DNA from 3 places in the Pseudoxanthomonas putridarboris genome. Region 1 is predicted to be linked to each of the others. Evidence: riboswitches for the same ligand, from Rfam matches in the RefSeq annotation. Region 1 holds a riboswitch; each other region holds the start of a gene.
The links. Region 1 has a riboswitch for cobalamin ahead of AAD027_RS13705 (TonB-dependent receptor domain-containing protein). Riboswitches for the same ligand answer to the same signal wherever they lie in the genome.
Positions count from the first base shown of each region.

Region 2: it holds a riboswitch for cobalamin, as region 1 does, so the genes downstream of both, metE (5-methyltetrahydropteroyltriglutamate--homocysteine S-methyltransferase) here and AAD027_RS13705 (TonB-dependent receptor domain-containing protein) in region 1, are expected to answer to the same signal.
Region 3: it holds a riboswitch for cobalamin, as region 1 does, so the genes downstream of both, AAD027_RS03275 (ribonucleoside-diphosphate reductase subunit alpha) here and AAD027_RS13705 (TonB-dependent receptor domain-containing protein) in region 1, are expected to answer to the same signal.

Region 1 covers NZ_JBBWWT010000006.1:104,660-114,496, reverse strand. The annotation lists gene cydC (thiol reductant ABC exporter subunit CydC) at 1-161, shown strand, start outside; gene AAD027_RS13745 (Crp/Fnr family transcriptional regulator) at 252-1,019, opposite strand; gene AAD027_RS13740 (DEAD/DEAH box helicase) at 1,425-2,783, shown strand; gene AAD027_RS13735 (DUF4198 domain-containing protein) at 3,091-3,888, opposite strand; gene queD (6-carboxytetrahydropterin synthase QueD) at 4,047-4,400, shown strand; gene phaP (TIGR01841 family phasin) at 4,663-5,055, shown strand; gene bioD (dethiobiotin synthase) at 5,294-5,962, opposite strand; gene AAD027_RS13715 (GAF domain-containing protein) at 6,192-6,677, shown strand; gene AAD027_RS13710 (TfoX/Sxy family protein) at 6,674-7,045, shown strand; cobalamin riboswitch at 7,135-7,356, shown strand; gene AAD027_RS13705 (TonB-dependent receptor domain-containing protein) at 7,474-9,366, shown strand; gene AAD027_RS13700 (DUF3861 domain-containing protein) at 9,413-9,727, opposite strand; gene AAD027_RS13695 (PadR family transcriptional regulator) at 9,724-9,837, opposite strand, start outside.
Region 2 covers NZ_JBBWWT010000001.1:748,021-757,857, forward strand. The annotation lists gene AAD027_RS03295 (methionine ABC transporter permease) at 1-436, shown strand, start outside; gene AAD027_RS03300 (MetQ/NlpA family ABC transporter substrate-binding protein) at 463-1,263, shown strand; gene metE (5-methyltetrahydropteroyltriglutamate--homocysteine S-methyltransferase) at 1,313-3,604, opposite strand; cobalamin riboswitch at 3,804-4,037, opposite strand; gene AAD027_RS03310 (polysaccharide biosynthesis/export family protein) at 4,533-5,171, shown strand; gene AAD027_RS03315 (GumC family protein) at 5,153-6,547, shown strand; gene AAD027_RS03320 (undecaprenyl-phosphate glucose phosphotransferase) at 7,046-8,494, shown strand; gene AAD027_RS03325 (polysaccharide biosynthesis protein GumE) at 8,543-9,829, shown strand.
Region 3 covers NZ_JBBWWT010000001.1:735,849-745,685, reverse strand. The annotation lists gene AAD027_RS03280 (ribonucleotide-diphosphate reductase subunit beta) at 1-780, opposite strand, end outside; gene AAD027_RS03275 (ribonucleoside-diphosphate reductase subunit alpha) at 1,003-3,339, opposite strand; cobalamin riboswitch at 3,617-3,840, opposite strand; gene AAD027_RS03270 (hypothetical protein) at 4,107-4,577, opposite strand; gene AAD027_RS03265 (hypothetical protein) at 4,641-4,820, opposite strand; gene AAD027_RS03260 (hypothetical protein) at 4,976-5,173, opposite strand; gene AAD027_RS03255 (hypothetical protein) at 5,801-6,469, opposite strand; gene AAD027_RS03250 (SIR2 family NAD-dependent protein deacylase) at 6,564-7,328, opposite strand; gene zapE (cell division protein ZapE) at 7,335-8,492, opposite strand; gene AAD027_RS03240 (alpha/beta hydrolase) at 8,507-9,169, opposite strand; gene AAD027_RS03235 (AEC family transporter) at 9,450-9,837, shown strand, end outside.

The DNA of each region.
Region 1 (9,837 bases):
GACTGGACCAGGACACCGCCGACGAACTGATGCGCGACCTGGCGGTGGCGCGCGCCGACCGCAGCGTGCTGATCATCAGCCACGACGAACTGCCCGCCGGCGTCGCGCACGCGCGCTACCGGCTCCGCGACGGGAAGCTGGTGCGGGAAGAAACCCGCTGATGTTCGTGGGAGCGACGTAAGTCGCGACGGATCGCCGGTAAAGCTTCATCGCGACTTACGTCGCTCCCACAAAAAGCGGGGGCGGGGGCTTCAGTCCAGCGCTTCGGCCAGCGCGTCCAGGCGCTTGCGGTCCAGCAGGCGCACGTGGTGCGGATCGCCGGTGGCGATGCTGCCTTCCTGGCGCAGGCGGGTGAAGCTGCGGCTGACGGTTTCCACGGTCAGGCCCAGGTAGTCGGCGATGTCGGTGCGGGTCATCGGCAGCACCACTTCGCTGTCGTCCTGGCCCTGCCGGCGGCGGCGCTGCGCCATGTCCACCAGGAAGCCGGCCAGCCGCTCCATCGGGTTCAGCCGCGCCAGCGCCATCAGGTTGCCGCGGGTGGCGTCCAGTTCGACGCAGGCGCGCTCCAGCAGTTCGCGCTCCAGCGCCGGATGGTCATTGCACAGCGTGCGCATGTCGGCCATCGAGAAGGCGCACAGCGCGCTGTCGGTGATCGCCTCGATGCTGTGGCGGTAATGCGAGGCGCCGCTGAACCCGATGAAGTCGCCGGGCATCAGGAAACCGGCCACCAGCCGGCGCCCGTCGGGCAGCAGGCGGATCCGGCGCAGCGCGCCCCGGGTGACGGTGAACACGCCGCGACGCGCCTCGCCCTCGCGCACCAGTTGCTCGCCGGCCGCCAGGCGCAGGTCGTCGGCCAGGGCTTCCAGCGTCCGCGCCTGCTCCAGCGGCAGCGCCGCGCAGATCGCCAGGTGCCGCACCAGGCACCCGCTGCACCCTTGCAGATCGGACGGGCACGGGACCGCCTCCCCCATCGGGGCGGGTATCGGTGCGCCGTTGTGGCGGAGGACGCGCAGGCTCATGGCGGGGGACGGTCCTGAGGATCCATTCAGGAACGATCATACGCCCGCCAGCGGGCCCCGGACGGCGCTGCGACGATCGGTCGCAGGCGGCCGACAGGACAGCGCATTCCCCGTTCAGGCGCGTAATCGGGTACAGTACGCGCCGCTTGCCCGCGGCCGCTCGTTTCCCCATGGTCCGCCGGCGCCGGGATGTCCACTCGACTTCCCGCGCCCGCCCCGCCCCGACTTCTTCCGTTGGGCAAGCCCGGATCCGCCGCTGTGGCGCCTCCGTACCCCCTCTCGCAGCGCGGTTTCACGGGAACGCTTCGAGTCACGGTCACTCCGCATCCTGCGCGTTGGACGTTGCCGCACAAGCCTGTGCGGACATGGCGTGCGTGTGCGGCAGGCCGACTTTGGAGCTTCACGATGACGTTCGAAAACCTTGGGCTGGCGCCCGCCCTGCTGCGCGCACTGGAAGAACAGGGCTACACCCAGCCCACCCCCGTGCAGGAACAGGCCATCCCGCTGGCGCTGGCCGGCCACGACCTGCTGGCCGGCGCACAGACCGGCACCGGCAAGACCGCCGCGTTCGGCCTGCCGCTGATCCAGTACCTGGCCACCACCCCGCAGGAAGTCGCCGCCCGCGGCCCGCGCAAGCCGCGCGCGCTGGTGCTGACCCCCACCCGCGAACTGGCCGTACAGGTGCACGACAGCCTGCGTGGCTACGGCAAGTACCTGCGCATCCCCAGCACCACCATCTACGGCGGCGTCGGCATGGGCAACCAGCTGGACGCGCTGCGCCGTGGCGTGGACCTGGTGATCGCCTGCCCCGGCCGCCTGATCGACCACCTCGAGCGCCGCAGCATCGACCTGTCGGGCATCGAGATCCTGGTGCTGGACGAGGCCGACCGCATGCTCGACATGGGCTTCCTGCCGTCGATCAAGCGCATCCTGGCCAAGCTGCCCAAGCAGAACCGGCAGACCATGCTGTTCTCCGCCACCTTCGCCGAGCCGATCCGCGAACTGGCCATGGAGTTCATGCGCGAGCCGAAGCAGATCCAGGTCACCCCGAAGAACACCGTGGCCGAGACCATCACCCACCGCGTCCACCCGGTGGACGGCAGCCGCAAGCGCGACCTGCTGCTGCACCTGCTGGCGAAGGACAGCCGCGTGCAGACGCTGGTGTTCGCCCGCACCAAGCACGGCAGCGACAAGCTGGCGATGTTCCTGGACAAGAGCGGCATCAAGACCGCCGCGATCCACGGCAACAAGTCGCAGGGTGCGCGCCAGCGCGCGCTCAGCGATTTCAAGGCCGGCCGCATCAACGTGCTGGTGGCCACCGACATCGCCGCCCGCGGCATCGACATCGACCAGTTGCCGCAGGTGATCAACTTCGACCTGCCGATGGTGGCCGAGGACTACGTGCACCGCATCGGCCGCACCGGCCGCAACGGTTCGACCGGCGAGGCGATCTCGCTGGTCGCGCAGGACGAGGCCAAGTACCTGCGCGCCATCGTGCGCATGCTGGGCCGCGACGTGGAACTCCGCGACGTGCCCGGCTTCGAGCCGATGACGCCGATCCGCTGGGGCAACAGCGCACCGGGCAAGGCCGAGCAGCCCGGCGGCGACCGCGCCCCGCGCCGCAACGGCCCGCAGAAGCATGCCCGCCGCCCGCACAGCGAGGCCCCGCGCCACGCGCACGCCGGCCCCAAGAAGCATGCCGGCGCCCCGCGCCGCGACGGCGGTCGCAGGCAGGGCGGCGGCCAGCCCAGCCCGCAGCGGTGAGCAAGACCGCCTGAGGCATCCGGACCTGCAACACCCGGAAACGAAGAAGCGGAGCCTTGGGCTCCGCTTCTTTTTTACGGGGATACAACGGAGCGCGGAGCTGTCGCCTCCACCCACGGACGGTCGGAAGTCGAACGACACGGTGACCCGGTAGTGGCCGATGCCGTCGTCGGTGGCGTAGCCGTACAGGCAGAAGTCGCGCGAAGCGCTGGTCGAACAGTTTGTCGGTGACACGTTCGCCCGCGTCGGCCAACGTGCCGCAGTCGTGGCCGAAGAATTCTCCGGTCTTGTCTTGGGAAGGCGCGGCTTACGGCTCCAGCACGCGGAAGGTCAGGGTGTAGCTGTTGCTGTATTCGTCCACCGGGGCGCCCGCTGGCGCCGGGGTGCGGTGGCGCGACAACGCCACCCAGGTGCCGGCGTGCCGCAGCTTGAACACGGCGCGGCCCTGCGCATCGGTCGACAGCGTCTCGACCTGCGGCTTGCGGTCGGACGTCCACACCGCTTCGGTGATCTCGACCTTCTGGTCGGCCAGCGGCTTGCCGTCGTACTGCACGGTGAACTCGAACGTCTCGCCCACGTACAGGTCGTTGGGATGGGTGGCCGGCACCAGTTCCAGCCCCTTGCCGCGGGCCCGCAGCGCGCCGCGGTCCGGCGCGCCGACGCTGACGTAGGTCTCGGCCAGGGTCAGCGACTGGAAGTTGGCCAGCATCTTCGCGCCGGCCGGGATTCTCGCGTCGGGGTCGCGCGAACTTTCCTGCTTGCCGTTCGCTTCCCAGGTGCGGAACAGCGCGCCCAGGCGCGGGCCGGTGCTGAAACGGTAGGTGCCCGGGGCCTCGGGCAGCGTGTGTTCGACCACCGCGCGGGTCTTGAGCAGTTGCACGGCATCCGGCGCCGCAACCGTGCCATCCGGACCGGTCACGCTGAACCGGCTGTCGTCGAAGACGGCCTCGGGCACGAAGAAGGTTTCGGCGAACGCCGCGTCCAGCGCCAGGGTCTCGCCGCCGCGCGGGGCGAAGTTGCTGGGAGCCAGGTAGGGCGTATGGGCCGAGGCGGCGGCCGCGGCGGCGCCGAGGACCGCGCAGGCCAGGAGAGTCAGCGGTTTCATGGGCGATTCCTGTCAGTTCAGTGACGAATCGCTGGCGGGACCGGTTTGTCCGAGGGCTGGCGGCTGGGGCGCATTCTAGCGCAAACGAGAATCGCTACCATCCAGTGAAGGCCGCGCCGCGATTGCCGCGCCGGCGGCCGGCGGCGGACAATGCGCGCATGGATATCTTCAAGGTCTTCACCCTGGAAGCCGCACACCGGCTGCCCAACGTGCCCGAGGGGCACAAGTGCGCGCGCCTGCACGGCCATTCCTTCCGCGTCGAGCTGCACCTGTCCGGCGAACTGGACCCGCACACCGGCTGGCTGATGGACTTTGCCGACGTGAAGTCGGCCTTCAAGCCGGTCTACGACCAGTTGGACCACCACTACCTCAACGACATCCCCGGCCTGGAGAACCCCACCAGCGAACGGCTGGCGATCTGGATCTGGGAACAGGTCAAGCCCCGCCTGCCGTTGCTCAGCGAAGTGGTGGTGCACGAGACCTGCACCGCCGGCAGCCGCTACCGGGGCTGAGCCGATTCCTGGGCAAGCCCCCTGTGGAAGCGGCCTCCGGCCGCGAACTCTCCATCTCCAGCGGAGTGAGGCTTGCCGCTGCGGGGCCTGCAGAGGAGCTCGCGCCGGGACGGCGCTCCCACACTGAGCCCTCATACAAGCGTTTGATTTTTAACGGGACCTGACCGTTCGTCGGGAATCCGTACGGCTTATATTGCACTGCAACATAAATCCTCCTATGCTGCACCGCAACAAACCGGTAATCCCCTATTTGGAGTACGCCATGACCACGCAACTCAACGAAAGCTTCAGCCAGTTCACGCACCAGTTCGCCGCGGCCGCCTCGCGCGCCAACCGCCTGGCCCTGGAAAGCGCCGAAACCGTGTTCGGCGTGCAGCTGAAGACCTTCGAGAAGAACATCGACGCCACCACCGCCTTCTTCGGCGAACTGGCCGAAGCCCAGGACCTGGAAGGCTACAAGAACCTGTGGCCGAAGGGCCTGCAGGTGGCCAAGGACAACGCCGAGCGCGTCGTCGCCGCCAGCCAGGAAGTGTTCGGCCTGAGCCTGAAGACCGGCGAAGCCCTCGGCCAGTTGGTGAAGACCCAGTTCGAGACCGCGACCGACAACGTCCAGGCCACCGTGGCCAAGGCGACCAAGGCCGCGAAGGGCAAGTAATCCGCCCTGCTCCAACGCTTATTGCGCGGCTCCCCCTCCCTCCGCGCAGACCGACCCGGCAGCATCCTCACGCTGCCGGGTTTTTTATTGGCATAGAGCGGCAAGGGGGGAAGAGTGAAGTCGGCGGCTTCGCCGCCTGTAAGTCGGAAGCAACAGCGCTTTTCCTTAGCCTTTCACAGGCGGCGCAGCCGCCGGCTTGCCAGTGCGCGCAGCGCACGACTTCCCGCCTCCTATCGCTTCAGCCCGGTGGCGATACGTGCGTGGCCAGTTCACGCACCGCCACCTGCGGCGAATACGGCAACCGCCCCCAGCACGGCACCGGCAGCCGCGCGCCAAGCAGTGCGAAGTTCTCGTCGCGGCGCTCCATCCGCGGGTCCACTTCATTGGCGATCCAGCCCACCAGCCGTGCGCCGTCGGCCTCGATGGCCCGGGCGGTCAGCCGGGCATGGTTGACGCAGCCCAGCCGCATGCCCACCACCAGCACGACCGGCAGGTGCAGCACCTCCACCAGGTGGCGCTGATCCAGCGTGGCGCTGAGCGGCGCGGCCCAGCCGCCCACGCCCTCCACCAGCACCACGTCGGCGCTGGTGCGCAGGCGCTCGAAGGCGGCGCTCATCGCGCCCAGGTGCAGGTCGACGCCCGCCTCGCGCGCCGCGATTTCCGGCGCCAGCGGCGCGGGCAACGCGAAAGGGTTGAGGTCCGCGTACGGCGGCATCGGGTCGCTGGCGGCCTGCAGCGCCAGCGCGTCGTCGTTGCGCCAGCCGTCCTCGGTCAGCACGCAGCCACTGGCCACCGGCTTCATGCCGACCGCCCGCAATCCGCGCGAGCGCCACGCATGCAGCAAGGCGCAACTGGCCACGGTCTTGCCCGCGCCGGTGTCGGTGCCGGTGATGAACACCTTATCCATGCGCCGGTTCCGCAAGGGCCCACGCGGCGACCCTGAGGGCGAAGACCGCATCCATGCCGCCATCCCGCCGCGCGTTCCCGCGCCCGCGCTGGCGACCCATGCGCTCGTTCGCCTTCGTCGTGTCGGCCATCGCCGTGCCTGCTGTTCTTGGATACGCCGCATCATATCGGCCCGGGTCGTTCCGGCCACGTTCCCGGCGAACCCACCGGCGCGGGAGTAGAATCAGGCGATGTCATTCACCGCACAGACCCTGTCCGGCGACAAGCCGGAACAATATGCGCAGCTGGCGGCCCAGGCCCGCGCCCTGCTCAGCGGCGAAACCGACCGCATCGCCAACGCCGCCAACCTCGCCGCGCTGCTCTACCACTCGCTGCCGGACTTCAACTGGGCGGGCTTCTACTTCTTCGATGGCCGGGAATTGGTGGTGGGCCCGTTTCAAGGGTTGCCTGCCTGCGTGCGCATTCCGCTGGACAAGGGGGTGTGCGGCGCCGCGGCGCGCACCCGCCAGACCCAGCGCGTGGAGGATGTGGAAGCCTTTCCCGGCCATATCGCCTGCGATGCCGCGTCGCGCTCCGAACTGGTGATCCCGCTGGTGAAGGGCGACGCGCTGGTCGGCGTGCTGGACCTGGACAGCCCGCGCGTGGCGCGTTTCGACGCGGACGACCAGCAGGGCATGGAAAACATCGCGCGCATCTTCGTGGAGTCGCTGGAATGAGTGCAGCCAAACTGCGCAACATCGGTCCCAAGTCCGCCGCCTGGCTGCGCCAGGTGGGCCTGCGCACGCAGGAGGACCTGGAGTCCGTCGGCGCGGTGGAGGCCTTCATCCGGGTCAAACGCGCCGGCTTCCGCCCCAGCCTGAACCTGCTGTACGCACTGGAAGGCGCGCTGCTGGACTGCCACTGGCAGCAACTGCCGGAAGACCGCCGCGGCGACCTGCTGACGGCCTACGAGGCCGCCGCCGCGCTGTTGCCGCCGCCGCGCGGCCGCCCCGCCGCCGGTCCGGTCACCACCACCCACACCGCGCGCGACGAGGACACCGGCCCCTCGCTCAACCTGTTCGACTCCACCGGCGGCGACGATTGACCCGTAGGAGCGCCCCATGGGCGCGATGCTTCTCGTTGGCGGAACGAAGAGCATCGCGCCCATGGGGCGCTCCTACGGCCGCATCCCGTATAATCGCCGCGCTTCAAGGTGACCTGCGGCCACGCGCCGCGGGTTGAAACGGGAAGCCGGTGACGTGCCCGCACAGCGGCACCATTCCGGCGCTGCCCCCGCAACGGTAAGCGAAGACAACCGCGGCATCGGCCACTGTGCGATCGCATGGGAAGGCGCCACGGCGGAGTGCATGGCACTCGCTCGCGAGCCCGGAGACCGGCCTGGAAGTCCACTGGTTGCGATGCGGAGGGCGTCGCGGCGTGCCGCGCCGTTCGCCTGCGCTGTCCGCAACGTTCCCCTTCTTGCCGCAACTCCACCCTGACGATGCGCGCGGGGCGCGCGATGGAGTTGTTCCCATGCACAAGCGTTTTCCTTCCTCCCACCGGCTGGCGCTCGCCGTCGCGCTGGGCCTGCCGTTCGCCGCACTGGCGCAGGACGCCACCACCGAACTGGACGAGATCGTGGTGTCCGGCACGCGCACCGAGGTGTCGGTGCGGGACAGCCTGGTGCCGGCGCAGGTGATCGGCCGCGAGGAGATCGAACGCAGCCAGGCGCGCAACCTGTTCGAGCTCCTGAAGGGCCGCGCGGGCCTGGGCTTCTCCAACCAGGGCGGTGCGGGCAAGCTGACGACCTTCAACATCCGCGGCACCGAGTCGGACCACGTGCTGGTGCTGGTGGACGGCATCCGCATCGGCTCGGCGACGGCGGGCCTGGCCTCCTTCCAGGACCTGCCGGTGGACCAGATCGAGCGCATCGAGATCGTCCGCGGTCCCCGCTCCAGCCTGTACGGCTCGGAGGCCATCGGCGGCGTCATCCAGATCTTCACCCGCCGTGGCGGCCAGGGCCTGTCGCGCCACCTGCGGATCGGCGGCGGCAGCCACAATCTGCGCGAAGCCAGCGGCGGCTTCGGCTACGGCGGCGAGCGCGGCTGGATCGGCGCCGATGCCGCCTACCAGAAGACCGACGGCATCGACGCCTGCCGTGGTTCCGGCACCCTGTTCCAGGGCTGCTTCACCGACGAGCCGGACCTGGACGGCTACCGCAACGTCTCGCTCAACGTGCGCGGCGGCGTGAAGCTGACCGACACGCTGACGCTGGAAGGCCATGCGCTGAACGCCGATGCCGAGAACGAGTTCGACGGCAGCATCTTCGGCGGCAACGAAGCCGACAACGCGCAGCAGGTGCTGGGCGGCAAGCTGACGTGGACGCCGTCGGGCCGCATCAATGTCACGACACAGGTGGGCCGCGCTTCCGACAAGTCGGACAACTACTTCGCCGATGCCGCGGCGGGCACCCGTGTGTTCGTCAGCACCTTCGATACGCGCCGCGACACCGCGTCGCTGCAGGGCGACTTCGGGATCGGCGAGCATCATCTGCTCAGCGCCGGCGCCGACTGGCAGCGCGACGAGATCACCAGCAGCACCAACTACGTCAACGACGTCACCGGCACCCCCGTCGACAGCCGCGACAACACCGGCGTGTTCGTCGAGTACCAGGGCCGCTACGGCGCGCAGCAGGTGCAGGCCAGCGTCCGCAACGACGACAACGACCAGTTCGGCAACCACGCCACCGGCAACCTCGGCTGGGGCATCGGCTTCGGCAGCGGGTTCAAGCTCACCGCCAACGCGGGCACCGGCTTCAAGGCGCCCACCTTCAACGACCTGTACTTCCCGTTCTCCGGCAACCCGGACCTCAAGCCGGAGAAGTCGGAAAGCCTCAACATCGGGCTGGCGCAGTATGCGGACACGTGGAACTGGACGTTCAACGTCTTCGAGACCCGCATCGACGACCTGATCGCGCTGGACGCCGACTGGCTGCCGGACAACATCGAGAAAGCGCGCATCCGCGGCGCGGAACTGACCGGCGCCGTGGCGCTGGCGGGCTTCGACATCGCCGCACAGGTCAGCCACGTCGATCCGCGCAACCGCACCGCCGGCGACAACCTCGACAACCTGCTGGCGCGCCGCTCGCGCAACACCGCGCGCATCGACGTGGACCGTGCGTTCGGCGCCTTCCGCGCCGGCGTCACCGCCAACGGCGCCAGCCACCGCTACGACAACGCGGCCAACAGCGTGCGGCTGGCCGGCTACGGCACACTGGACCTGCGGCTGGAATACGCGATCAACGCGGAATGGTCGGTGCAGGCCCGCGCCACCAACGTGTTCGACCGCGAGTACGAGACCATCGCCTGGTACAACCAGCCCGGCCGCGAATACGGCGTCAGCCTGCGCTACCAGGCGCGCGATTGAGCGCCCGGTACAGGAAGGAAAAAGCCCGGCGATGCCGGGCTTTTTTTCATGCGCCCTCGGCGGATGGGGCCACCATGCCCTGCTTGAGCGTTTTCATGAAATCGCGGAAGTGCGGCGCGAATCCGGCGAACAGCGGATGGCCGCGCTGCTCCAGCATGACTTCGCTGAACAGCTTGAGCCCCACCGCCAGCGCGGTGGCGGACTCGGGCGTGAGATCCGGGCGCTGGCGCATGCGTTCGACGATGGCGAACACGTCGTCGTGGTTGCCCACCTCGAAGCGCAGCGGCGCGTCGTAGGCGGACGGACCGCCTTTCGGGTCGGCCAGATGTTCGAGGGTGACGCGGTAGCGATGCTGCTTCATGGCGCGGCCTCCCCGGCGGCACGGGCGCTGCCGCCCGCCTCGCGCCCGATCTCCACCGCGGCGCGGTCGATGATCGCGGCGAGGCGCTGCAACGCCTCGGCATCCGGTGC
Region 2 (9,837 bases), on a different contig from region 1:
CGTGCTGATCCCGGTCACGCTGGCGGCGATGGGCACCTCGCTGGGCGTGCGCGGGGCGATCCTGCCGCTGGTGGTCGGCGCCGCGCCGTTCTATGCGCGGCTGGTGGAAACCGCATTGCGCGAAGTGGACCGCGGGGTGATCGAGGCCAGCCTGGCGATGGGCGCCACCACCCGCCAACTGGTCCTGCGCGTGCTGCTGTCCGAGGCCCTGCCCGGACTGATCGCCGGCGCCACCGTCACCACCATCGCGCTGATCGGCTTCACCGCGATGGGTGGCGCCATCGGCTCCGGCGGACTGGGCGACCTGGCCTACCGCGACGGCTACCTGCGCTCGCATACCGATGTCGCCTTCGTCACCGTGATCGCCCTGGTGATCCTGGTGCAGATCCTGCAGATGACCGGCGACCGCCTGGTCGTCCGGTTCAACCGCCGCTGATGTTCCCTTCCCCAACGATGACCGCCATGAAAAAACCATTCGCTTCCCTGTTGCTGGTTGGTTCCCTGTTGCTGCTGTCCGCCTGCGGCGGCAAGGACGGGGCCGCGGAACAGCGACTGAGCGTTGCCGCCACCGCCGTGCCGCACGCCGAAATCCTGGAAGTGGTCAAGCCGCTGCTGGCCGAGCAGGGGGTGAAGCTGGACGTGCGGGTGTTCAACGACTACGTGCAGCCCAACGACCAGGTGGTGCAGAAGCTGATCGACGTCAACTACTTCCAGACGGCGCCCTACCTGGAGGCCTACAACCGCGACCGCGGCACCGGGCTGATCACCCTGGTCGGCGTGCATATCGAACCCTTCGGCGCCTACTCGCGGCGCTTCGCCTCGCTGGACGAACTGCCCGAGGGCGCCTCGGTGGTCATTCCCAACGATCCCAGCAACAACAGCCGTGCGCTGATCCTGCTGCACCACGCCGGCCTGATCCAGCTGAAGGACCCGGACAACGCGCTCGCCACCCAGCGCGACATCGTCGCCAACCCGAAACGGCTGGCGTTCCGCGAGCTGGATTCGGCCATGCTGCCGCGCGTGCTGGACCAGGTGGACCTGGCCCTGATCAACACCAACTACGCGCTGGATGCCGGGCTGGACCCCAGGCGCGATGCCCTGACCATCGAAGGCAAGGATTCGCCCTACGTCAACTTCCTGGTCGGGCGCCCCGACAACCAGGACGATCCGCGCGTGCAGAAGCTGATCGCCGCGCTGACCGGTCCGGAGGTCAAGGCCTTCATCGAGGCCAAGTACAACGACGCCGTGGTGCCGGCGTTCTGAACGCCGGCCACGGTCGCCGGGCCATGCGGACATGGCCCGGCGGACCGGTTCACGCGACCGCCACGACCTCGGAACGGATCTGCCGCGCGGCCGCGACCAGGGCCTCCAGCGCGGCGCGGGTCTCCGGCCAGGCGCGCGTCTTCAGGCCGCAGTCCGGGTTCACCCACAGTTGCTCCGGCGCGATCACCTCGCGCGCCTTGCGCAACAGGGCCAGCATCTCCTCGCGATCGGGCACGCGCGGGGAGTGGATGTCGTACACGCCCGGCCCGATCTCGTTGGGATAGCGGAACTCCGCGAACGCCTCCAGCAGTTCCATCCGCGAGCGCGAGGTCTCGATGGAGATGACGTCCGCGTCCATCGCCGCCACCGCTTCCATGATGTCGTTGAATTCCGAGTAGCACATGTGGGTGTGGACCTGCGTTTCGTCGGCCACGCCCGAGGCGGTGATGCGGAAGCATTCCACCGCCCAGTCCAGGTACGCCTGCCAGTCGGCGCGGCGCAGCGGCAGGCCTTCGCGCAGGGCGGGCTCGTCGATCTGGATGACGCCGATGCCGGCGGCTTCCAGGTCCAGCACCTCGTCGCGCAGCGCCAGCGCGATCTGCCGGCAGGTCTGCGCGCGCGGCTGGTCGTCGCGCACGAACGACCACTGCAGCACCGTCACCGGCCCGGTCAGCATGCCCTTCATCGGCCGGTCGGTCAGCGACTGCGCATACTGCGACCAGCGCACCGTCATCGGCACGGGCCGCTGCACGTCGCCGTAGATGACCGGCGGCTTGACGCAGCGCGAACCGTAGCTCTGCACCCAGCCATTGCGGGTGAAGGCGAAACCGTCGAGCTGTTCGCCGAAATACTCCACCATGTCGTTGCGCTCGAACTCGCCGTGCACCAGCACGTCCAGGCCGATCTCTTCCTGGAAGCGCACGCAGCGCTCGGTTTCCTCGGCCAGGAAGCGGTCGTAGTCGGCGTCGCTCCACTTGCCGGCCTTGTGATGGGCGCGCGCCTCGCGCACGGCCTGGGTCTGCGGGAAGGAACCGATGGTGGTGGTGGGGAAGGCGGGCAGCCGCAGCGCGGCCGCCTGCTTCTGCCGGCGCTGCGGATACGGCGAGGCGCGATGCGCGGCGGCGCCGTCCAGTGCGGCCAGGCGCGACGCGATGGCGGCACGGTGCACCTTGTCCGAACGTCGCCGCGATTCGATCCGGTCGCGCGCATCGGCCAGCGCGGCCTCGGCCGCTCGCGGCGACGCCAGCGCATCGGACAGCACGCGCAGTTCCTCGATCTTCTGCCGCGCGAACGCCAGCCAGCTGCGCAGGTCGCCGGACAGGTTCTTCTCGCCGGTCGCGTCCACCGGCACGTGCAGCAACGAGCATGACGGCGCCAGCCACAGACGCTCTTCGCCCACGTGGCCCAGCGCGTACTTGGCCAGGATCAGCGCATTGTCCAGGTTCGCGCGCCAGATGTTGCGGCCGTCGACCAGCCCGGCCGACAGCACGCGGCCCTTCGGCAATACCTTCAGCACTTCGTCCAGTTGGTCCAGTCCACGCACCAGGTCCAGGTGCAGGCCGTCGACGGGCAGCGCCGCCGCCAGCGGCAGGTTGTCGCCCAGCTTGCCGAAGTAGGTGGCGAGCAGCAGGTTGGGCCGGTCCGCCTCCGCCAGCGCGCCGTAGGCCTTGAGGAAGGCCGCGCGATCGTCGTCGTCCAGGTCCAGCACCAGGCAGGGTTCGTCGATCTGCACCCACTCGGCGCCGGCCTGCTTCAGGCGCGACAACAGTTCGGCGTACACCGGCAGCAGGCGGTCCAGCAAGGCGAGGCGGTCGCTGCCGTCCACCGTCTTGGACAGCAGCAGGAAGCTCACCGGCCCCAGCAGCACCGGCCGCGCCACGTGGCCGTCGGCGATGGCTTCGAGGTATTCCGCCACCGGCTTGTCGCCGCGCAGGCGGAAGCTCTGCCCGCCGTGCAGTTCCGGCACCAGGTAGTGGTAGTTGGTGTCGAACCACTTGGTCATCTCCAGCGCGCGCAGGTCCGCGCCGTCCTTCTGCACGCCGCGGGCGAGGGCGAAGTAGCCGGCCAGCGGGTCGGCATCGGCCAGCGCGCGGTAGGCATCGGGGATGGCGTCGAACAGGAAGGCGGTGTCGAGCACGTGGTCGTACAGCGAGAAGTCGTTGCACGGCACGGCATCGGCGCCGGCGTCGCGTTGCAGCCGCCAGTGGCGGCGGCGCAGTTCGCGCGCGGTGTCCCGCAGCGCGTCGGCGGTGGTGTCGCCACGCCAGTACGATTCCAGTGCGAACTTCAGCTCCCGCCTGGCGCCGATGCGCGGGAAGCCGAGGGTGGTAACGGTGGTCATGGTGCGTTTCCTCATGCGGTTGCGGATGAGGAACGAAGGAACCGCGCGCCGGGCCGGAACCCGCCACGCCAGCGACCTTCGCCCCCGCGGGCGAACCGGAATGCCGACGGCAGGCGCAGGAGGACGCATCCGGGCGCAGGGCCACGGACGCAGGCTCCGGCCGCCTCCCCTCGGAAGCTCCAGGTCAGGCGAAGGACGGTCGTGTCCTCCGGCCAGGGCAGGTCTTCGGGCTCATGGACGGGCGCGTGAGCGCTGGCCTACTTCCCGCCGCTTCCCGGTCCGCCAGGACCAGTGCTGTTGGCGAGGTTCGTTTCCAAATACCGCTGCGGGGCAGCGCCGGAATGGGACGTTGGAGCAGTCCGCACCGGCTTCCCTTTTAATTCCATCGCTATATCTGGATAAAGCGATGGAAACCTTGGCGTGGCGACGATACGGCGGATCGCGCGCGCGGTCAAGAAGATGCATGGCCGCTCGAAGCCATCACTTGGCGCGTACCGGTCATGGCGGGACAGGCCCTCACGCGCAGGTCGTACGCGACACGGCGCGCTCCCTGAAGCCAGTGCGCATCGCGGATCTTTCACGGCTTCTTCGCAATCATGTGCAAAGAATGAATCCGGCGCGCCGCTGGCGCGCTTCCTAACCGCCGCAGGGACGCAATTCACGGCGGATCGGAACGGGGTCGTGTTAGTTGTACTCCCTCGATGGATGGGTCGAATCGGCGCCCGGACCGGAACGAGGTCCGATTGCCCGGTTCTGTCGCCGCCGGTGAAACCAGGCCGGCGCGGCTGCGAGAGTGATTGATCAGTACCGCCAGGGTTGGGCAGTTTGCCGGCGACAACAGGCCGGCTATCGAGTAGAACGGCGCCGAATCCAGAGGTGGCATGTGAGCAGGATCAATCGAACGATTGGAGTGGCGCTGGTTTGCCTGATGGCATTGAGCGCATGCGGCAGCGGCGCGCCCACCCGGGACCTGCCGCCGGCCGACCCGGTGGGCAGTGCGCTCGGCCGGCCCGAGTACTGGCTCGGCCCGGGCGACCTGCTCAAGGTGCAGGTGTTCCAGCTCCCCGACCTGGAGCGCGAGATACGCGTCGACAACGCGGGCCGCATCACCCTGCCGCTGATAGGCGCCGTGCAGGCGGCGGGCACCAGCCTCAGCCAGATGGAAACCCAGGTGGCGGCGCTGTACGGCGACCGTTACCTGCAGGACCCGCAGGTCACCATCACACTGCTGGAGTCGCCCAACCAGCAGGTGACGGTGGGCGGTGCGGTGGAGCAGACCGGCATCTACCCGATGGGCGCGCCGCACCTGACCCTGCAACAGGCCGTCGCCCTGGCCAAGGGCGTCAGCAATGTCGCCGACCGGCGCAACGTCATCGTGTTCCGCACCGTCGGCGGCGAGCGCATGTTCGCCCGGTTCGACCTGCTGCAGATCCAGCAGGGCAAGCTGAACGACCCCGACATCTACGGGGGCGACATCATCATCGTCGACCGTTCGGATGCGCGCGTGCTGCTGCGGACCCTGATCGAACTCACGCCCTTCGTCGCCGTGTGGCGGGCCTACCGATGAGTACGGACCCGCATCTGGACCCGCACGACGCGCCCGTCGAGGGCACGCTGGGCGAATACGCCAGAGCGCTGTTGCGGCGCTGGCTGTTGATCGTCGCCATCGCTGCGGCGGTGGTGCTGGCGACCGTGGCGATCAGCCTGATGCTGACACCCAAGTATCGCGCCACGACCACGCTGCAGATCGAGCGGGAAGCGATGAAGGTGCTGGACATGAAGGACCTGATCCCGAGCGAATCGCCGATGGATCGCGACTTCTACCAGACCCAGTACGAGCTGCTGATGAGCCGTTCGCTGGCGCGGCGGGTGATCGCCAAGACCGGCCTGGCCGATCATCCGGCCTATCGCGAGGAAGTCGAAGCGCTGACGAAGAAGCTCGACGGAAAGGCCGCGCCGTCGCGGCGCGTGCTGATCGAGCGCGCCCTGACCGAGCAGGTGCTGGCATCGTTGCAGATCGAGCCCGTGCGCAACTCGCGCCTGGTGAAGGTGCACTTCGAGTCGCCCGACCCGGCCCTGTCGGCCCGCGTGGCCAACACCTACGCCAGCGAGTTCATCGCCAGCGGGCTGGAACGCCGGCTGCAGGCTTCCTCCTTCGCCACCGACTACCTGTCCGACCGCCTCGCCCAGCTCAGGCAGCGCCTGGAGGATTCGGAGAAGAACTTCGTGGAGTTCGCCGGCCAGGAGAAGATCGTGTCGGTGGGCGAAGACAGGCCTTCGCTGCCGGCGCAGAACCTGGCCGAGCTCAACGCCCTGCTGGCGACGGCACAGGATGCGCGCATCAAGAGCGAGGCCGCCTGGCGCCAGGCCAGGTACGGCAGCGGGCTGGCCCTGCCGCAGGTCGTGTCGAACCCGCTGATCCAGAGCCTGATGCAGACGCGCGCGCAGCTCTCCGCCGAATACCAGCAGAAGTTGTCCACCTTCAAGCCGGATTATCCGGACATGCTGCGCCTGAACCGCCAGCTCGGCGAGGTGGGCCAGCAGATCAACTTCCACGTCGCCAACATCCGCGAGTCCATCAAGGCGGAATACGACGCCGCCAGCGCGCAGGAGCAGATGCTGGAGAACCGGATCGAGCAGTTGAAGGGCGCCGAACTGGACCTGCAGGACCGCAGCATCCGCTACAACATGCTCAAGCGCGAGGTGGACACCAACCGGCAGCTGTACGACGGGATGCTGCAGCGCTTCAAGGAGATCGGCGTGGGCGGGAACGTGGGCGCCAACAACATCTCGGTGGTGGATCCGGCCGACGTGCCCGGCAGGCCGAGTTCGCCGCGATGGGCGTTCAATCTCGCGCTGGCCGCCATCTTCGGTCTCTTCGCCGGCGTGCTCGCCGCGCTGCTGCTGCATGTCGCGCGTGTTCCGCGCCGACCGCGTCCGTGATCCCATCGAGGATCGCCGTCCGTCGGAATCCGCCTACCGCCTGTTCCACCGCATGGTCGATGCGCGCACCCGATGCGCGTGCGAATGCGCGTCCGTCCGTCGCTGCGTCGTGGTTGCACGCGTGATCGCTATCACGCAATGCAGTCCGGCGACAGCGATTCCGCGCAACCCGTCGCGTTTACCTAGATGACTCGCGCGCCGAACGCGTGAACAGGAAACCGTTGCATGCACGCCGCTTTCACGGCCACATGCTCTATTTTTGCACTGCAACAAAACGATCCATCCAACGCAAAGCGACAACGGCGCGTGCGCTCCGGCCCTGGTCTCCAGGGCGGCGCGACACGTTTCCTCCAACCCAGCAAGCAAGGCTTGCCGTTCGCCTGGGGTCGATGCTGGAGGGCATCGAAATAGGCATCGGCAAGGACGGTTAACAGCGCGGTCCGTTGCCCGGTGTCCCCCTGCACCGATGCGTTCCACGCATGTTACGGAATGCTCGACATGCTCCTGGCGAATCTCAGTGCCGACACTTCGGCACCTTCCCCCCGTTTGCTTTCGAAATACTCGACCGCCGCCGATGCATGCCTGCGGATCTCGGATCTGGCGATGGTCTTGGTCGCCGCATTGCTCGCATATCGCCTGCGCTTCGACACGTGGACGCCCGCCATCGGGGACTGGATCCCGATCAGCACTTCGATCCTCTCCGCGGCCCTGTGCTTCAACGCATTCCCGTTGTACCGCAGCTGGCGCGGACGCGGCGTGCTGAGCGAAGTCTGGATACTGGGCCTGGCCTGGACCACCGTGCTGGCGCTGATCTCCGTCCATACCTGGCTGCTGCAGCTGGACCGGCCCACGTATCTCCTGTGGGTGGGCCTGTGGTACGTGCTCGGATTCGCGCTGCTCGGTTTCTCGCGCGTCGCGGTGCGCGGCGTGCTGAGCATGCTTCGCAGCGCGGGCATCGACGTGCGGCGGGTGGTGGTGGTGGGCATGCGCCCGCCCGTGATCAGGATCCATCGCTACCTGCGGCAGAACGCCTGGGTCGGCATGCAGATCGTCGGTTATTTCAGCACGCGCGACGACATCAACATCGCCGACAGCACGGACCTGCACTGCCTGGGTCCGGTGCAGAACCTGCGCGAGTACCTGGCCGGCGACCGGGTCGAGGAAGTCTGGATCTCGCTGCCCATGGGCAAGCTGGGACGGATCAAGTCGGTGCTGACGATGCTGGACAAAACGCCGGTCAAGGTGAAGCTGGTCCCGGACACCTCCGAACTCGCCGCGCTCAACCAGTCGGGAGAGCAGATCGGCAGCGTGCCGGTGATCAACCTGCGCCAAGGCAGCGATGCGCCCGACAATTCCTTCTTCATCATCAAGGCCGCCATGGACCGCACGCTCGCGCTGGTTGCATTGGTGGGGCTGGCGCCGCTCATGCTGGCCATCGCGCTGGCCGTGAAGCTCAGTTCGCCCGGGCCCGTGCTGTTCCGCCAGAAGCGCCATGGGCGGGCGGGCGAGGAATTCTCGATGCTCAAGTTCCGGTCGATGCGCGCCGACCTGCCCGCGAGCGCCGAGGTCAGGCAGGCGACGCGCGGCGATCCGCGGGTGACGCGGCTGGGCGCGTTCCTGCGGCGCAGCAGCCTGGACGAACTGCCGCAGCTGTTCAACGTGCTGGGCGGCAGCATGTCCCTCGTCGGCCCGCGCCCGCACGCGATCCAGCACAACCGCCAGTACGGGATGCTGATCAACTGCTACATGCAGCGGCACTACGTGAAACCCGGCATCACCGGCTGGGCGCAGGTCAACGGCTTCCGCGGCGAGACGCCGCGGCTGCGCGACATGAAGAAGCGGGTGCAGTACGACATGGACTACATCCGCCGCTGGTCGCCGTGGCTGGACCTGAAGATCATGGCGCTGACCGCGGTCAGGCTTTTCGGCCAGAAGCAGGCGTACTGACATGGTCGCGCCCTGTTCCCGCGCGTCTCCATGCGGGAGACGCCCGCGATGACGTCGCCGCGCGTCGCCGAAGGACGCCTCGGCGATCCCGCCGTGGTGGCCGTGCTGCTGCTGGCCGTGGGCTACAACTTCCTGCTGGCGCTGTTCAACGCGCAGGTCATCGCGGTCGGGCCGTCGTGGGCGTACGCGCTGGAACTGGCCATCTACGCGGCCTGCTTCCTGCTGGGCCTGCGTGCGCTGGGCCGCGACGGGCAGCTGCTGGTATTCGCAGGCCTGGGCGTGGTGCTGGCCTTCAACCTGCTGCGCTTCCTCGGGACCTGGAGCTTCGACATGAAGCTGCTGCGCGACGCGATCATCCCGTTCGCGTTCCTGGCCCTGGGCGCGGCGTACCGCGGCCGGCTGCACAGGCTGGTGGTGGGGCTGGCGGTCGTCGTCGCGCTGGTGGCGGCCTTCGAGATGGCGTTCCCGGACCTCTACGGCGACCTGGTCGATCCACGCAGCTATTTCGTCAACACGCGCGGCAACTACGAGGACGATTTCTGGAACGAGGAAAGCAAGCTCTACGTCAGCGCCACCCGCCCGGGCGAGCGGAACTGGCTGGGGGGCTTCGATCTGCCGCGGGTCTCCTCGATCTTCGTCGAGCCGGTGACGATGGGCAACTTCATCATCTTCTTCTGCGCGGCGGCGATCACCTTCTGGCGCTCCCTGCGCGTCGCCGGCGTGGCGTTCTCGCTGCTGCTGATCCTGTTCCTGCTGGTCGCTTCCGACGGACGCCTGGCCAGTGCGACCTGCCTGTCGATGCTGCTGCTGGCGCCGTTGCTGAGACGGACCGACCAGGCGCTGGCCGGGACGCTCTTCGTCGGCGTGCTGCTGGCCGGCTGGCTCGCCGTATGGACGCTCGGCGTCACCGCGTACCAGGACACCCTGCTGGGCCGCGTGTTCGTATCGGTCGCCGCGATCGAGGGAATGACGCCGCGGGAGTGGTTCGGCATGGACCTGGCCGCGCCCTACCGCTATTCCGACAGCGGGATCGCGTACTTCATCGCCGGACAGTCCATCGTGGTGGTGCTCGCCTTCCTGCTCGGCTATTCGTTCCTGTTGAGGATGCCGACCAGCAACGGCCAGCTGTTCAAGAACCTCTTCATGGTGGCGTTCGCGCTCAGCCTGCTGGTTTCCAACGCCTACTTCTCGATCAAGACCGCGGGACTGTGGTGGTTCGCGTGCGGCTACTTCTGGAAGCTGCGCATTCCGCAGACGGCACCGGCGCCCAAGCGCCGTTCGACCGCGCTCGCGTCCCGGGACCCAACGGGCGCGCGGGCGGCCGCATCGTCATGAACAGAACC
Region 3 (9,837 bases), on a different contig from region 1:
GGCGAAGGCGACCTCGCAATCCACCGCTTCGCGCATCATCTGCACGATCTGAGCCTTCAGGTCGTCGTCGAACAGGTCGGGCTCTTCCTCGCGCGCGGTCTTGATCACCTCGAACGCGAACGCCATGTGGCAGCTCTCGTCGCGGAACACCCAGTTGGTGCCGCTGGCCAGCCCGTGCAGCAGCCCGCGCGAGCGCAGGTAGTAGACGTAGGCGAACGCGCCGAAGAAGAACAGTCCCTCGATGCAGCCGGCGAAGCAGACCATGTTGAGCAGGAACTGCCGACGCTGCTCGCGGGTCTCGATGCGGCGCAGGTCCTGGATGGAGTCGATCCACTTGAAGCAGAACTCGGCCTTCTTCTTGATCGACGGGATGTTGTCCACCGCCGCGAACGCCTTGGCGCGCTCGTTGGGGTCGGGCAGGTAGGTGTCCAGCAGGGTCAGGTAGAACTGCACGTGCAGCGCTTCCTCGTACAGCTGGCGCGACAGGTACATGCGCGCCTCGGGCGCGTTGATGTGCTGGTACAGGTTCAGCACCAGGTTGTTGGACACGATGGAGTCGCCGGTGGCGAAGAACGCGATCAGCCGCTCGATCAGGTGGCGCTCGGCCGGCCCGAACTTGTTCTTCAGGTCGTTGGTGTCCAGCGAGAAATCCACTTCCTCCACCGTCCACGTGTTGCGGATGGCGTCCCGGTACATCTCGTAGAACTGCGGATAGCGCATCGGGCGCAGGGTCAGTTCGAAGCCGGGGTCGAGCAGGAGTTGGCGGTTGTGGGTGGACATGGTGGTTCTCGCTTTTCCCTTCTCCCACCGGGAGAAGGTGCCCGAAGGGCGGATGAGGGTGCGGCGAGGACAGCGGCGGTGAACCAACGTCACTTTGCCGTACCCTCACCCCAACCCCTCTCCCGGCGGGAGAGGGGCTTGTGGATTCATGGGCTGGCGCGTCCCTGCGCCTGGAACATCCGTATTCCGTCGTCCGTCGGCGGCGCCGACAAGAGGAGCGTGTTACTGGCAGGCCTCGCAGGCTTCCGGGTTCTCCAGCGAGCAGGCGATGGCCTCGGTCGGGGTGTACTCCGGCTTGGGCGCGGTGGCCGCCGCGCTGCCCACCGTGGTCTTGGCGATCTTGGTGGCCGGGCGCGAGCGCAGGTAGTAGGTGGTCTTGATGCCCTTCTTCCACGCGTACATGTACATGGACGACATCGCGCCGATGTTCGGGCTTTCCATGAACAGGTTCAGCGAGGCCGACTGGTCGATGAAGGCGCCGCGGTCGGCGGCCATGTCGATCAGCGAGCGCATCGGGATTTCCCACGTGGTGCGGTAGATGTGCCGCAGCGTGTCGGGAATCTGCATCACGCCCTGGATGGAGCCCTCCGCTTGCTTGATGGCGTCGCGCACTTCCGGCGTCCACAGGCCCAGCTTCTTCAGTTCTTCCACCAGGTAGCGGTTGACCTGCAGGAAGTCGCCCGACAGCGTCTCGCGCTTGAACAGGTTGCTGACCTGCGGCTCCACGCATTCGTAGCAGCCGGCGATCGAGGCGATGGTCGCGGTCGGCGCGATGGCGATCAGCAGCGAGTTGCGCAGGCCGTGCTGCCGGATCCGCTCGCGCAGCGCGTCCCAGCGCGCGGCATCGGACGGCACCACGCCCCAGGCGTCGAACTGCAGTTCGCCCTGCGCCGCGCGGGTGTCGGCGAACGAGGGATGCCTGCCGCGTTCCTGCGCCAGTTCCACCGAGGTGTCCAGCGCGTTGAAGTAGATGGTCTCGGCGATCTTCGCCGACAGCGCGCGCGCTTCGTCGCTGTCGAAGGCCAGGCGCTGCTTGAAGAACACGTCCTGCAGGCCCATCACGCCCAGCCCGACCGGGCGCCAGCGCAGGTTGCCGCGGCGGGCCGATTCGATGGGATAGAAGTTCAGGTCGATCACGCGGTCCAGCTGGCGCACGGCCAGGCGCACGGTCTCGGCCAGCTTGTCGAAATCGAAATAACCGTCCTCGTCGAAGTGCCGGCCCAGGTTGATCGACCCCAGGTTGCACACCGCCGTTTCCTCGGCCGAGGTCACTTCCAGGATCTCGGTGCACAGGTTGGACAGGTGGATCACGTTGCCGGCGCGCAGGGTCTGGTTGCTGGCCCGGTTGCACTTGTCCTTGAAGGTCATCCAGCCGTTGCCGGTCTGCGCCAGCGTGCGCATCATCCGCGCGTACAGCTCGCGCGCCTTGATCGACTTGACCGCCTTGCCCTGCGCCTCGGCCTGCTCGTAGGCGCGTTCGAACGCGTCGCCGTACAGGTCGGTGAACTCCGGCACGATGCGTGGATCGAACAGCGACCAGTCGGCATCCGCTTCCACCCGCTTCATGAACAGGTCCGGCACCCAGTTGGCCAGGTTGAGGTTGTGCGTGCGGCGCGCCTCGTCGCCGGTGTTCTCGCGCAGCTCCAGGAACTCTTCCACGTCCGCGTGCCACGGCTCCAGGTACACGCAGGCCGCGCCCTTGCGCTTGCCGCCCTGGTTGACCGCCGCGACCGAGGAATCCAATGTCTTCAGCCACGGCACGATGCCGTTGCTGTGGCCGTTGGTGGACTTGATCAGCGAGCCGCGCGAACGCACGCGCGTGTACGACACGCCGATGCCGCCGCTGAACTTGGACAACTGGGCGATGTCGCCGTACTTCTGGTAGATCGATTCCAGCGAGTCCTGCGGCGAGTCCAGCAGGAAGCACGAAGAGAGCTGCTCGTGCGTGGTGCCGCTGTTGAACAGCGTCGGCGAGCTGGGCAGGTAATCCAGGTTGCCCATGCGCCGGTACAGCGCCAGCGCCTCGAGCACGTCCTCGCTCAGTGCGCAGGCGATGCGCAGGAAGAACTGCTGCGGCGTCTCGATCACCTTGCGCGTGTGCGGGTGGCGCAGCAGGTAGCGGTCGTACAGCGTGCGCAGGCCGAAGTAGTCGAATTGCAGGTCCAGCGAGGCGTCCAGCGCGTCGTTCAACTTGCGCGCGTTGGTCTGCACGAAGCCCAGCAGGCGCTCGTTGATCAGGCCGACCTCGTGGCCGCGGGTGACCGACTGCGAGAACGCGTGGATCTCCTGCCCGGTGACTTCCTTGGTGATGTAGCCGGCCAGCAGGCGCGCGGCCAGGCGGCTGTATTCGGGTTCCTCGGCGGTCAGCAGCGCGGCGGTACGGATGGACAGTTCGTCCAGTTCGCGCGTGCTGGCGCCGTCGTACAGGCCGGAGATGGTGCGCGTGGCCACGCGCATCGGATCGATGGCGTGCAGGCCTTCGCAGTTGCGCTGCACGGCGCGGACGATCTTGTTCAGGTCCACCGGCTCGCGGCCGCCGTTGCGCTTGGTCACGCTCATCGCGGTGGCGGTGGGCGGCGGGGTCAGCAGGAACGCGTCCTTCTGGGATGGGGTGGTGCCGGCGGCGTCGGCCACGGCTGTATCGGTCTGGGTCACGGGTGTTCCTCCATGCGTGATGCACGCGGCGACCTGTCCCTCGCAGGTAGCGCAAGGCCGGATGGAGGACCAGCGTGGGGAAGCGGCGTCGCAGGGGGCGAGACCGCGCAGACGGACTGCGGGTGCCCTGCTTCGCCAGCCATCTCCCCCCCGGAGAATCCGCGGCCGGCACCGCGCGGTGTGCAACGCGCGGCTGTCGGCAGGTCTTCGGACTCATGGGCGCGGAAGGCGTGGCCTTCCTCCTACATCCGCCGCTTCCCGGGACGTGCATCCCAGTGCGTGTGGCGGGGTCGTTCCCAATTACCGCTGCGGGGCAGTGCCGGAATGGGCTCGAACGAGCCGCACCGGCTTCCCTTTTCATTCCCCGGCTTGCTGGCCGGGGAAACCGACGGCCACAACATAGTGGGGTAGGCTTTCTACGTCAACACCAGATGTGGTGTGGAACGCAGCCTGACGCAACTCCGGGTGTTCCACGCGGTCCGAGCTGTATCAACGACACGGTCTGCGACTCCATCGCATGCCATCTGCACGGCCCACCCGTTGGCCGAGCTGATCAAGGATCAAGTCCAAGGCGACCAGCATGGGCCAACTTCATCAGGTATGTACGCAGGTGGCCAAGGTAGAGGCTGCGTGAACACGGTCTCGGCCGGCTGGCGAGCATGGCTCATTGATCAGCAGTCACCCCATACCGCCATCGCAGTAACAAGGAACACATAAAAGTTGTGGAACCCATGGGTGAACAGCGAAGCCGCCACCCTGCTCTCTATCCCGTTTCGATAGCTTGAAAGAGGATTGGCGAAGACGAGGAACGGAACAATCAGAATAAGAGTCCAACCCCACCAAACCAAGCTATGCAATAAGGCGAGAATGATGGCTGCTAGGCGAGCCGATGCTATGGCGCTAAAGAAAAATCTAGCCAAGCCATAAATTGCAGCCAGCACGACGGTTTCAATTAGCGGCGCAACGAACACGATTCCGAGAAATAAGCCTGGAAGGTAATTAACCCTGCATATGTTCTCATTGCTCCCTGATAGCGCGTATCCGGCAGTAAAATAAAGGACAAGCGCAACGAAAACTGCCGCGAAGAAGCTAAACAATGCTGCCTTCGCACTTGTGAAAACTATTCTTCTTGCGTCGTGCACCGAGCAAAATTCTCCTCAAGATGAGGCCAGCCTCCACTCGGAGGCCAGCCCCAATCTCACAATTTAACCAGACACTGCACTGGAGGGGCCCGGCTTATCAACGATGAACTTATCAGAATCCTGCTCCTCTCCGCCTTTAAGAGCATCCCAAGCAAGACTACCTGCAATCCATTTGATGACCTCAACAAGTATTTTGTTTCCGCCTGAAACCTCGGAAGCTTCCAGCATAGACAACTCTCGCATTCTTACTTCTCCTTTACATTGGTTGGCACAGCCCCTGTGCCGTAGGACCAGGAACACACCCGGCAATCTCATTGTTCAAGCGAGGTCATCCACTCCCTACCTTCTTCTTTAGCGAATACAACGGCTCGAAAATCCATTCGATCAGCCGGCGTCTCTCACCCAGAATGTCCGCATCCAGCAGCATTCCCGGCTTCAACGCCCGCGCCCGCGGCTTGCTGCTGTCCCGGCAATTCCTGCATGGCCTGCTGCAGTTGCGTGATCAGCCACCACGTGCCGATGGCCTGCCGTTGCAAGGCCTGCATCTGCCCGGTGTACTCGAGCACATCGGCTTCCTTTTGTTTGATCTGCAGCACGCTGAGGTACTACCCGTCTTCCAGCTCGCGCAAGCGTTCCATTGGCGACCACGGCAGCCGCAACGATCGCCGTCAGCGTCAGCACCCACAGCCGCAACGGTTACGCCAGCGAGTACCGCCCTGCCAGCTGCCGCGCTTGGCATCGAGCACTTCCTTGCGAAACAGCGGCTGCGACATGCGGACTGCGATTCCTTGCGTGACATGAAGCCTGAGCTTCCACGTCCCCTATAACCGGTGAAGTGATCTGGGCAGCAGGGCATTATCTGCCTGTTGCCGATCCTTACTCAGAATCCGGAACGTCCGCAATGGGCGTTGCTCCGCAGCGCGCAAGTCTGGCTTGCAATCACATTAACTAGCACCTTTCACATCAACTACTTGCGACCGTGTGCAAGCGGTTCTGTACGGATTGATGCCAATATTGCTTGCGCATAAATGTGACTTGTCTTGCAGGTCCTCTGTCGCTGGCTTTGACATCCGTTCTCATCGGATGAGCTTGCATGAAATTCGCGTGCGCATGGGGCGAAAAAAGAGCGGAGAAATCAGGCGTACTTTTCCCGCGCCGACATTTGCTCCATTCAGTCGCAGCGATTCTCTGTAACTTTGCTTGAGGGGTGCCGTTTCCGGCGCTCAGCGGGTGAAACGGACCGCGGCCAGTGCTTCCAGCAGGCGCGCGTGGGCGGTGTCCTGGTCGAACGGCGGCGTGCGCGGCGGGTCGTAGACCTCCGGGCGCGTGCCGGCGACCAGCAAGTCGATGGCGATGCAGTGCCCGTGGCGCACGGCGCGATAGGCATCCACCGACAGGTAGTGGCTCATCGCCGCGTCCGATGCGCGGAAACGGCGGAAGGGCTGGCCATCGATGCGCACCTCCTCCGTCTCGTCCGGCGTGGCGGAGTTGGCGACGTCCAGGCAGGTGGCCACGGCACGGGTGTCGTCGCTGGCGCCCACGCGCAGCTCGGCCGCGGTCACTGCGTTGGAACCGTCCAGCACCAGCGCCGCCAGCGGCGTGCCGGGACTGTCGGGTTCGGCGAACGCCTTCCAGTCGCCGGCGGCCAGGTAGGCGCGCCGGAAGTCGTGCCGCAGGGTGAAGCCCGGCGTCGGCAGGATGGCGATGCCGAGAGCCTCGTCGGCGAACTGCATCCGCGGCGCCTCGCGTGCTGGCGAGGCCTGCCCGGCGATCGCCGATGCGGTGCGCGCGGCGTCGGCGGCATCTTCCTTGCCGGGCATGCGGCCACAACCGGCCAGCAGGATCGCGCCCAGCACCATCGGCAGGCAGGCGGGGAACGGCAGCTGTTTCATCGGTGTACCCGTGGCGGCGACGAACTCGCAGTTTCGCAGGCGCCACGTGAAGCCCGTGCGCGGATCGCGGGCGGGCATGAAGCGCCGGACGCGGTTACGCGGACGCCGCCAGCAGGCCCGGGAGCGCTTCCGCCGCGGTCGCCCGCCACACGTGGTCCGCTTCGCCGGAAAGCGCGGTGGGTTCCGGGTTGATCTCCACCACCGTCGCGCCATGGCGCCTGGCCAGCGCGGGCAAGCCGGCGGCGGGATGGACCAGACCCGACGTCCCCACGACCAGCATCAGATCGCAGCGCCGCGCGGCATCGGTGGCCGCGTCCCAGGCATCGTCCGGCAGCGCTTCGCCGAACCAGACCACGCCGGGACGGATGCCTCCACCGCACGCGGGGCAGGCCATCGGCGGTACGCGTTGGGCATCCGACAGGAAATCCCCGAGGGGGCCGTCGTAGGCAAGCCCGCAGTCGAAGCAGCGCAGCGCGAACAGGCTGCCGTGCACGTGCGCGTTGACCGTACTGCCCGCACGCTCGTGCAGGTCGTCCACGTTCTGCGTCACCAGCGATACGCAAGGATGGCGCCGCGCCAGCGCGGCCAGCGCGCGGTGGCCGGCATGCGGCTGCGCCTGCCGCACGATCCGCATCCGCCAGCGGTACCACGCCCACACCAGCGACGCGTCGGCGCGCCACGCATCCGCGGTGGCGAGCCGCATCGGATCGAAGCGCGACCACAGGCTGTCCTGCGTGCCGCGGAAAGTGGGCACGCCACTCTCCGCGGACATGCCGGCGCCGGTCAGCACGCAGACGCGGCCGGCCTCGTCGACGCGCCGCGCAACGGCCGAAGCGATGGCATCCGGCATCGTGTCCATCCGCGTTCAGGCCTTGTGCTGCGTCGCCAGGTATTCGGCGCTCTGCATCTCGATCAGGCGCGACGCGGTGCGCTCGAAGGCGCCTTGCAGGCGCGTGCCGGAGTACAGCGCGGGCGGCAGGCCGGCGGCGGTGCAGACCAGGTTGACGTGGCGGTCGTAGAGTTCGTCGATCAGGTTGACGAAGCGGCGCGCGGCGTCCTCGTTGAGCGCGTCGAAGCGCGGGATGTCGCCCAGCAGCAGGGTGTTGAACTCGCGCGCCACCTCGATGTAGTCGGTGGTGCCGCGCGGGCCCTCGCACAGGGCGGCGAAATCGAACCAGGCGATGCTCTTGCCGCGTGCGCGCACGGGAATCTTGCGGCTGTCGATCTCGATGTTGCCGGGCTGCGCGTCGGTGCCGCCGCTCAGTTCGCGCCAGCGCGAGGCCAGCCAGGCATCCGATCCCTCGTCCAGCGGCGCGCGGTACACCGGCGAACGGGTCAGCGCGCGCAGGCGGTAGTCCTCCTCGCCATCCGAGCGCAGCACCACGCAATGCCGTTGCAGCAGGTCGATGGCGGGCAGGAAGCCGGCGCGCTGCAGGCCGTCCCTGTACAGGTTTTCCGGCGCGGTGTTCGACGTGGTCACCAGCGTCACGCCCTCGGCGAACATGCGGTCCAGCAGGCGCGCCAGCAGCATCGCGTCGCCGATGTCGGTGACGAAGAACTCGTCCAGCACCAGCACGCGCAGCTTGCCGCGCACCTCGCGCACGATCTTCGCCAGCGGATCGCTCTCGCCGGCGTGCTGGCGCAGCCGGTCGTGCACGCCGCGCATGAAGCGGTGGAAGTGGGTGCGGTACTTGCCGCCATCTCCCGACTGTCCGTCCTGCGCGTGCGGCACGCCGGTGCGGCCCGAGGCCGACCAGGTCGGCAGCGGCAGGTGGTCGTAGAACAGATCCACCAGGAAGGTCTTGCCGCGGCCCACCTCGCCCCAGTAGTAAAGGCCCTTCACCGGTTCCAGCTTCCTGCCCAGCAGGCGGCCGAGGAAACCATTCTCCACGGGCGTGGAAAGCAGCGCGGCGTGGATGCGATCCAGTTCCGCCAGCGCCGGGTGCTGCGCCGGATCGTCCTGCCATTGCCCCTGCGCCACGCCGCGCGCGTAGCTCTGCGAAGGCGTCGGCGCCCCGTCCATGCGACCGTCCGCCATCATGCCGCCGGCACGTAGGCTTTCATCGCGTGCTTGATGGCGCCGCGCAGGTCCATCAGCTTGCGGTGGAAGAAGTGGCCGGTCTCCGGCATGCGGATGAGTTCCGGCGGATCCTTCAGGCTGTCGATCCAGTCGTAGACCGCCTGCGGGTCGACGATCTCGTCCTCTTCGCCCTGCACCACCAGCCACGGACAGGCCGGCGGCACGAGGATGCCGAAATCCCAGCGGCCGGCCGGCGGCGCGATCGACAGCAGGGCATCGGGCTTCAGCTCGTCCGTCATGCGCAGCGACACATAGGCGCCGAAGCTGAAACCGGCCAGCCACACCGCGGTGCCGGGACGCTGTTCGCGCACCCATTGCACCACCGCGCGCAGGTCGTCGCCTTCGCCGTCGCCATGATCGAAGCTGCCGGCCGATTCGCCGGTGCCGCGGAAGTTGAAGCGCACCGTCACCGCCCCCAGTTCGCGCAGGCTGCGCGCCGCCATCACCACCACCTTGTTGTGCATGGTGCCGCCCTCGGTGGGCAGCGGATGGCAGACCACGGCGGTCAGCGGCAACGCGGCGGCGCCGTCCTCGGGCCAGTCGACGAAGGCTTCCAGCGGGCCTTCGGGGCCATCGAGGGTGATCGGGCCGGATTCGGCGGGAAAGACGGGATTGCTCATGCGTCCATGATAAGCCCTGCCCACGGCGGGCCGGGCGGCGACGCTTTCCGCGCACCGGAATCCCGGGCATCCCTCCCCCGTCATTCCGACGCAAGCCGGAACCCAGCGCCTTTGCCTTTCATGCATTGAAGTCGCCAGGTTGACCTCCATTCGGCGGTTGAAGAACGTTCGGCTTGCGCCGGAAGACGGGGTTGTGAGGACGGTGGCATCGACGAAAGCCGCAACCCGCCGCGCGAGCGGATGTGCGATGCTGCGCGCCCCCACGGTTCCCCCTCACGCCATGGCGTTCGATGCATTCGCCCTGATCCTGGCCATGCTGGCGCTCGGCATGGTGTTTGCGCGCCTGCGGGCGTTTCCCGACGATGCGGCGGAGGTGTTGAACCGCGTCGTGCTGTACGTTTGCCTGCCCGCGGCCGTGCTGACCTACGTGCCCAGGCTGCACATGGATGCCTCGCTGCTGGGCGTGGCCGTCACGCCGTGGCTGCTGACCGGCGCGACCGTGGTACTGGTGTCGCTGTCCACGCGCTGGCTGAAGTTCCGCCGCGACGAACACGCCGTGCTGCTGCTGTGCGTGGGCCTGTGCAATAGCAGTTTCATCGGCTACCCGATGGTGCGCGCGCTGCTGGGCGAACACGCGCTGCCTTACGCGGTGGTGTACGACCAGTTCG